2 regions of the Bradyrhizobium sp. Unk1 genome follow, and region 2 is predicted to be linked to the other one. Evidence: predicted binding sites of a transcription regulator. Region 2 holds the regulator's gene; the other holds the start of a gene.

Evidence for each region. Region 2 encodes PhoB, which activates phosphate uptake and scavenging genes when phosphate is short. Its sites were predicted from a motif close to TGTCATNNANCTGTCAT; they were not measured.
Region 1: the regulator PhoB is predicted to act here: its motif matches at 1,763-1,779, upstream of AC5ZFO_RS17000 (YdcH family protein).

The regions. Positions count from the first base shown of each region.
Region 1 covers NZ_JCAMOP010000012.1:54,533-58,927, forward strand. The annotation lists gene AC5ZFO_RS16980 (GGDEF domain-containing protein) at 1-568, shown strand, start outside; gene AC5ZFO_RS16985 (hypothetical protein) at 632-883, opposite strand; gene AC5ZFO_RS16990 (hypothetical protein) at 984-1,202, opposite strand; gene AC5ZFO_RS16995 (YdcH family protein) at 1,329-1,535, opposite strand; gene AC5ZFO_RS17000 (YdcH family protein) at 1,865-2,047, shown strand; gene AC5ZFO_RS17005 (NAD(P)/FAD-dependent oxidoreductase) at 2,195-3,298, opposite strand; gene AC5ZFO_RS17010 (sensor domain-containing protein) at 3,501-4,395, shown strand, end outside.
Region 2 covers NZ_JCAMOP010000037.1:41,696-46,090, forward strand. The annotation lists gene pstB (phosphate ABC transporter ATP-binding protein PstB) at 1-769, shown strand, start outside; gene phoU (phosphate signaling complex protein PhoU) at 781-1,497, shown strand; gene phoB (phosphate regulon transcriptional regulator PhoB) at 1,512-2,219, shown strand; gene AC5ZFO_RS35540 (GcrA family cell cycle regulator) at 2,322-2,834, opposite strand; gene AC5ZFO_RS35545 (aspartate aminotransferase family protein) at 3,291-4,395, shown strand, end outside.

The DNA of each region.
Region 1 (4,395 bases), on a different contig from region 2:
GGCGACCATCCGCGGCTTGCGGAGCAAGCTCAGGGAGGCGGAGCGGCGGGTTGCGGAACTGGAAGCTGCGGCCGACACCGATTTCCTGCTCGAGATTCCGAACCGGCGCGGCTTCGAGCGCGAGCTCGCGCGCGCCATCGCCTACATGAAGCGCTACCGCGCCAGCGGCGCGCTGATCGTCCTCGACGTCGATCGCCTGAAGCCGATCAACGATTCCTTCGGCCATGCCGCCGGAGACGAGGTGCTCAAGGCGATTGCGGCCACCCTGACGCGGCAGGTCCGTGCCTCGGACGTGGTCGGCCGGCTGGGCGGCGACGAGTTTGCGCTGCTGCTCTGGAATCTCAGCGAGACCGACGCCAAGGCGAAGGCTGCCACCTTCGAACAGGCGATCGACGAATTGTCGTTTGCCTTTCGCGGTCAGCGCGTGACCGCGGGCGCCTCCGCAGGTGTCGCGCTGCTGGGGGCGCAGTCCGACGCAGGCTGCGCGCTGGAGGAGGCTGATGCCGCCATGTATGTGCGCAAGGCGCACCGCCGGCACGAGCCGCGGATCAGGCTGGTCAGCAACTAGGGCACGATCTTCGCGACAAACGCGGACCGCGTTTGCGCTGAGATCATGCTCACGCAACAACCCTTACAGCGTGGCCAGATCTTCCGGCACGTTGCCGAACTTGCGCAGCAGCGTCGCGTCGCCGAATTCGCCGGTCATAGGATCGCCGCTGCGGCTGAACGCAACCGCGCCGATATGGCCGGCACCGTGCGCCAGGATCTCGGCGCGCCGCAACGCGGCCGCCGAGCTCTGGCATTCCTCCGCGGCGCCCGCGACAGGCGATCCGTCGGCATCGATCAGGAAGGGCATTGCAACGTAGTAGGTCACATCCGACATGGCGTTGCTCCGATGGAGCATGATCCGGAAAAGTGTGAAGCGGTTTTCCGACGAGATCATGCTCAAAAAATAAAAGCGCGATCTCGATCGCGCTTTGAACTCAGGCGGCGCTGCTGTTGCTCCGCACTTTGCTGCGTGCGGTCTCGGGAATGCAGCCGGCTGAAATCGCCGCCTGTAATTCTTCCAGCTCTGCTTCCAGATATTCGTTGGCCATGATCAGCGCCTTGATGGTGCTGCGCAGGTTGCCGTCGCACATTGCGATCGCCTGGTCGCAGGCCTGTTCATAATGGCTGTTGTCGAGAAGGGCGGTTGCCGACATCTGCGTTGTCCTCGGGGGTTTCCTGGGCGTTTCCTGGGGCGGTAGGATACCCAAATGTTCCTATTTTGTTCTTTTCGAGTCAAGCGGATTCGGATGCCGCGAGGCGCCCCAAAAGGGCTTCGCGGATCAGGCGATGATGTCCGGCGTGATCTGGTCCTCGATGAACGCGATACGGTCGCGCAACAACAGCTTGCGCTTCTTCAACCGTTGTAACCGCAATAGGTCGGGGGCAGGCGATTGATGCATCGCATCGATCGCGGCATCGAGATCTCGGTGTTCTTGCTGCAACCGGGTGAGCTCGGCTTCGAGCTCACGCTCGTCTTCATTGGTCATGTTCGCGGTGGCCGAAAACCCGATGGGCGTGAGATTCAAGGCTGTGGATGCCCTGTGGAAATTATCGTCCTTGCGCGCCGTGATCGCAAGCGATCTCGGGCCGCCGCTCACCGAACTCTCGCAAGATATTTCGACGATTCGTTGCGACGTTGCGCAAGCACATTGATATCATGGATTTTTTCAGCGTGGTTCCTTACTCACGCTTCATTACATATGAATTTTCAAAAATGACGCTGCGACGACGGATACATATCGACAGAGCGAATCGGTGATGTACACTTGCTCGTCCGGATCGAATCCAAGGTTTCCCCCTACCGAGGAGGTTTCGAATGACAATTCAGGCACATCTGGTTGAATTGGAGCGGAAGCACAAAACGCTCGAAAACGAATTGCACGAAGCTCTCGTGCACCTTTCAACAGACGACCTGCAAATTGTTGAGTTGAAGCGACGGAAGTTGATGGTCAAGGACCAGATCGAGCGTTTGAAGCACACCGGCGACACGCTCCACTAGTAACCCCTGTAACAGCGTAGAATTGAACCTACCCTTCACGCAGGGGTGAGAGCTATTGCTCATCCCTGCGTGAAGGTTAGCGCCGTGCAAAGCTATTTGCGCGGCGTTCTTTACGCGAGCCGGTATCCACTTCGCTTCGAAAACGCTCTAGACGTTTGCGAGCTCAGCGACGTGGTCCGCGATCGCGAGCGATGACGTCAGCCCCGGCGATTCGATGCCGAACAGGTTGATCAGTCCTTCGACGCCGTGATCGCGCGGGCCCTGCATCAGAAAATCCTGCGTAGCCACCGCCGGCGGCACGATCTTCGGGCGAATGCCTGAATAGCTCGGGATCAGCGCGCCGTCGGGCAGCGTCGGCCAGTATTTCCGGATCGCCGGATAGAAGCGCTCGGCGCGTGATGGATCGACCTCGTAATTGATCGTCTCGATCCACTCGACGTCGGGGCCGAAGCGTGCCTGCCCGGCCATGTCCAGCGTCAGGTGCACGCCGAGCCCACCCGGCTCGGGCACCGGGTAGATCAGGTGCGAGAACGGTGCCCTGGCGTTGCAGCTGAAATAATTTCCCTTGGCGAGATAGGCCGGCGGAATCCGGTCAATCGGCATGCCGTCGATGTGGCGTGCGACCGTTGTTGCCGAGAGCCCGGCGGCGTTGACGAGCAGGCCGCATTGCAGCGTCATCGGCGCTTCGCCGCCGGCGTCGATCTCGATCACATCGCCTGATGCCTTGGCGCGGATCAGCGGGGTGTGAAACGCAAAGGCCGCGCCGGCCGCCTCGGCCTCGCCGCGCAGCGAGAGCATGTAGGCGTGGCTGTCGATGATGCCGGTCGATGGCGAGAGCAGCGCGGCATCGCAGGCGAGCGCCGGCTCCAGCGCGCGTGCGGCCTCGCCGGTGAGCAGCTGCATGTCGAGCACGCCATTGGCCTCGGCATGCGCCTTGATCGATTGCAGCTTCTCGGTCTCCTTGGCGCTGGTCGCGACGATCAGCTTGCCGCAATTCTTGTGCGGGATGCCGCGCTCGCCGCAGTAGCGATACAGCGCATGCTTGCCGCTGACGCACATGCGCGCCATCCAGCTGCCGGCGCGGTAATAGATCCCGGCATGGATCACCTCGCTGTTGCGCGAGGAGGTAATGGTGCCGATGGCCTCGGCTTCCTCGAGCACGATCACCTCGCGCCCGGCCTGGGCAAGCTTTCGAGCCACCGCGAGCCCGACGACGCCAGCTCCGATGACGACGCAATCGACCCTATCCATGGTTGTGCAGTTTATCCGTTGAAAGCATCGGTGGCATCAGGCCCGAGAACCACGGCGCCGGGCCGTTTTCCATTAAGGAAACATTTATCATGTCAGGGCAATTGCCGTATTTGGCGTCACATTTTTCTGTTGCGCGTACAGGCGTTTACCCGATCCAAACCCGTGAAGCCAGACAATCCGACGTTGAAATCGCGGGTGGCTGATGGCTGAGAAGAACTGGCACGTGGGCAGCACGCTTCCGATTGCTGTGCAGGCCGTCGTGTGCCTGGGCAGCGCGGTCGCGCCCGCGCGCGCCTTCGCGCTCGCGGACAGCTTCGCCCCGCCGAGCTATCTCGGCAAGCTCGATCCCAATTTGGTCTGGGAAGCGCTGATCGGCGGCATCGTCGTCTGTGCGTTCCTGGCCGCCATCGCGCTATGGATCCATTCCTCGCTGCGTCGCACCAGGCGCTTGCAGCTGCGGCGCAACGCCTTCGTCTCCTCCGCCATGAACAATCTCAACCAGGGCGTGGTGATGACGGATGCGCAACGACGCATCATGTTCTGCAACGACCGCTATCTCGAGATCTACGGCCTGGCGCGCTCGGACCTGTGGACCGGCATGACCGGCTACGACATCCTCGAACTCAGGCGCAAGCGCGACGTCCTCGGCGGTGTCTCCGACGACGAGTTCTACGAGAAGGCGGCGAGCGCCAACGGCCTGATCACCGAACTGCCTGATGGCCGCGCCATCCTGGTGAAATATTTCGTGTTGCCGAACGGCGGCTCGGTCGCGACGCATCTGGACGTCAGCGATCAGCGCAAGCTGTCACGGCAGCTCGCCTCCACCAAGCAATTCCTGGAAACCGTGCTGGACAACGTGCCGGCCTGCGTCGCCGCGAAGAACATCGAGGACGGTCGTTACATCTTCGCCAACAGCGCCTATGAACGGTTCTGGGGGTTCTCGCGCGACCACGCCGTCGGCAAGAATGCGCGGGAGCTGTTCGCGCCCATCTCGGCGGCCAGCATCGAGGCGGCCGACAAGGCGGCGCTGAATTCGTCGGACGGCCAGTTCCGCAATGAATTCGAAGTTGACCGCGCCGGTGAACGGCGCATGGTTG
Region 2 (4,395 bases):
GGTGCTGCCCGAAGCCCCGGCCAAGGTGACGGTGCGCAACCTCAACTTCTATTATGGCGAGCACCACGCGCTGAAGAACATCAATCTGGCGCTCGGCACCAACCGCGTCACGGCGTTCATCGGTCCGTCGGGCTGCGGCAAGTCCACCCTGCTGCGCATCTTCAACCGGATGTACGACCTCTATCCGGGCCAGCGCGTCACCGGTCAGCTCATGCTCGACCAGACCAACATCCTCGACCCCAAGCTGGACCTCAATCTGCTGCGCGCCCGCGTCGGCATGGTGTTCCAGAAGCCGACGCCGTTCCCGATGACGATCTACGAAAACATCGCCTTCGGCATCCGTCTCTACGAGAAGATCTCGAAGTCCGAGATGGACGACCGCGTCGAGAAGGCGCTGCGCGGCGGCGCGCTGTGGAACGAGGTCAAGGACAAACTCAACGCCTCCGGCCTGTCGCTCTCCGGCGGCCAGCAGCAGCGCCTCTGCATCGCCCGCACGGTCGCGGTGCGGCCCGAGGTGATCCTGTTCGACGAGCCCTGCTCGGCGCTCGACCCGATCTCGACCGCGAAGGTCGAGGAACTGATCCAGGAGCTGTCCGAGAACTACACGATCGCGATCGTCACCCACAACATGCAGCAGGCGGCGCGCGTCTCCGACAAGACCGCCTTCATGTATCTCGGCGAGCTGATCGAGTTCGACGACACCAGCAAGATCTTCACGTCGCCGACCGACCGGCGCACGCAGGATTACATCACCGGCCGGTTCGGCTGAGGAGACGGAACATGGGTTCTGAACATACCGCAAAGGCCTTCGACACCGACCTCCAGGAGCTCACGCGCCTGGTCGCCGAGATGGGCGGCATCGCCGAGCGCATGATCGTCGATTCCGTCGACGCGCTGATCCGCCGTGACGTCGCGCTCGGCCAGCGTGTCGTCACCATCGACGCCGAGCTCGACGCGCTTCAGAAGAAGATCGAGGAGCGCGCCGTGCTCACCATCGCGCGCCGCCAGCCGATGGCGGTGGATCTGCGCGAGATCGTCGGCGCCATGCGCGTCGCGACCGATCTCGAGCGGATCGGCGACCTCGCCAAGAACATGGGCAAGCGCGTCGCGGCGCTGGAGACCGATTTCCATCCGCTCAAGCTGTTCCGCGGCCTGGAGCACATGACCGACCTCGTGCAGCAGCAGGTCAAGTCGGTGCTGGATGCCTATGCCGCGCACGATCTGCCGGCGGCGATGGCGGTGTGGAAGGGCGACGAGGAAGTCGACGCCATCTGCACCTCGCTGTTCCGCGAGCTCCTCACCTACATGATGGAGGATCCGCGCAACATCTCGTTCTGCATCCATCTGATGTTCTGCGCCAAGAACATCGAGCGCATCGGTGACCACGCCACCAACATCGCCGAGACCGTGTTCTACATGATCGAGGGCCAGGCGATCACCGACAAGCGGCCGAAGGGCGACATGACGACCTTCGCCACGACGGTCCCGAACACTTAAGGAGCGACGACACCATGGGCGCACGCATTATGGTGGTTGAGGACGAGGAAGCTCTCACCGAGCTTCTCCGCTACAACCTCGAAGGCGACGGCTATGACGTCGAGACGGTGATGCGCGGCGACGATGCCGACACCCGCCTCAAGGAGCACATCCCCGATTTGATCGTGCTCGACTGGATGCTGCCGGGCCTCTCCGGCATCGAGCTGTGCCGGCGGCTGCGCACCCGGCCCGAGACCAAGCAGCTCCCGATCATCATGCTCACCGCGCGTGGCGAGGAGAGCGAGCGGGTGCGGGGCCTTGCGACCGGCGCCGATGACTACATCGTCAAGCCGTTCTCGGTGCCGGAGCTGCTGGCACGCGTGAAGGGCCTGCTCAGGCGCGCCAGCCCGGAGCGGCTCGCCACGGTGCTCGCCTATGGCGACATCGAGCTCGACCGCGACAAGCGCCGCGTGGCGCGTTCGGGCCGGCCGATCGATCTCGGTCCAACCGAATATCGCCTGCTGGAGTTCTTCCTGGAGCATCCCGGCCGCGTGTTCTCGCGCGAGCAGCTGCTCGACAGCGTCTGGGGCCGTGACATCTACATCGACGAGCGCACCGTCGACGTCCATATCGGCCGCCTGCGCAAGCTGCTCAATCTCGGCCGCGAGCAGGACCCGATCCGCACCGTCCGCGGCGCGGGCTACGCACTGGACGATCGCTTTGCGAAGGCGGAGCAGGCGTAGGGTCCGCCGCAAGCCAGCAAACAAAAAGCGCGCCGGGTGGCGCGCTTTTTTCTTGCTCGATCGTCCCAGCCCTGTGCCGGGACAAGGTTGTCTGGAGCTAACTCAGCGCGGACCCGGCTTCGCCGGCGCGCGACGGCGATCGGCCGCGGGCTGATACGCCACGCGCGAGTGCTGGGCGCAGTAGGGCAGGCCGGAGAGCGCCTTGCCGCCGCAGAAGAAGAAATCCGGGCTCGAGGGATCGCCGACCGGCCAGTGGCAGGTGGCCTCGTTCAGCTCCAGCAGCGACAGCCGCTGGCTCATCGGCACGACGTTGTCGTAGGTGACCGGTTCGGCCTCGACCTCGACCTCGAAGGCCTGCGCCAGCGCGGTGTTGCCGCGCGCGATCGGGCGGGTCACCCGCATCATGTGCTGGGCGGGGCGCGCCTTGCGCGGCCGGGGCGCTGCCGATGAAGGGCTCTTGGCGCGGCCCGACAGGCCGAGCCGGTGCACCTTGCCGATCACGGCATTGCGGGTCACATTCCCGAGTTCAGCGGCGATCTGGCTGGCCGAAAGTCCGGCCTCCCAGAGCTTTTTCAGCTGCTCGACGCGATCATCCGACCAGGTCAAAACGGTCATTGCACCCTTTCCTTCGCCGGCGCCTGCCATCCTGGCGGCCGCACGGCGAATGCCTAAGCTTCGAAAAACCCGTGCCGCCAGAATCCCTTAAGGCTCGCCGGGCGCGCCAGATGCGCCCGAACGCTTACGCCGGTACATGAGGACTTAGAGGATCAGAACTGCTGCACGAGATGTCGTATCTGACAAGCCAAACGCTACAATATGGCGTGACTCACGCGCAAGAGTCCGCCGACTCGCTTCCACATGTTCCGTGGCGGAAATACGCAAAATCGACACCGCAAGACTACGGATTCTGCGTTTCGCGAGGCTTTCCGGGCGGCATTGACACCGGTTTCACCAGGCATAAGATAGTCGTGCGTGCCGCCCTTAAAAGGCGGCACGTTTCGTTTTCCGGGCCGGTCAATGGTGCGTTGCGCAATGCACGCTCACACCGTCCGCAACATTCAAGTGATCGTCATGACTAACAGCGCAGCGCCGCACTTGCTCCCCGTTTTCGCCAGGTCCGACCTCGGTTTCGAGCGCGGCGAAGGCTGCTGGCTGATTGCGACCAACGGCGATCGCTATCTCGATTTCACCTCGGGCGTGGCGGTGAATGCGCTCGGCCATGCTCATCCTGCGTTGGTCAAGGCGTTGCAGGAGCAGGCCACCAAACTCTGGCACATGTCGAACCTGTTCCAGAGCCCGGACGGCGAGAAGCTTGCCGCGCGTCTGTGCAATGAAAGCTTCGCGGACTTCGTGTTCTTCTGCAATTCCGGCGCTGAAGCGCTGGAAGGTGTGATCAAGCTGGTCCGCCATCATCACTTCTCAAAGGGGCATCCGGAACGTTACCGCATCATCACCTTCGAAGGCGCCTTCCACGGCCGCACGCTGGCAACGCTCGCCGCGACCGGTTCGGCAAAATATCTCGAGGGGTTCGGCCCGCCGATGGACGGCTTCGACCAGGTCCCGCATGGTGATATCGAAGCCGTCAAGAAGGCGATCGGTCCGCAGACCGCCGGCATCCTGATTGAGCCGATCCAGGGCGAGGGCGGCGTGCGTTCGGCAACGCCCGCCTTCCTGAGGGCGTTGCGCCAGCTCTGCGACGAGAAGGGTCTGCTGCTCGCGTTCGACGAGGTGCAGACCGGCATGGGCCGCACCGGCGATCTGTTCGCGCATCGCCGCACCGGCGTCACGCCTGACGTGATGTCGCTGGCCAAGGCGCTTGGCGGCGGCTTCCCGATCGGCGCGGTGCTGGCGACCGCGGACGCGGCTGCCGGCATGGGGCCCGGCTCGCACGGCTCGACCTTCGGCGGCAATCCGCTCGCGATCTCGGCTGCCAACGCCGTGCTCGACGTCATGCTCAAGCCCGGCTTCTTCGATCACGTGCAGAAGATGTCGCTGCTGCTCAAGCAGAAGCTCGCCTCCGTGATCGATCGTTATCCTGACATCGTCAGCGAAGTGCGCGGCGAAGGCCTTCTGATCGGCATCAAGGCCGTGGTGCCGTCAGGCGATCTCGGCGCGGCGCTGCGCAACGAGAAATTGCTCACGGTCGGCGCCGGCGACAATGTCGTGCGCTTCCTGC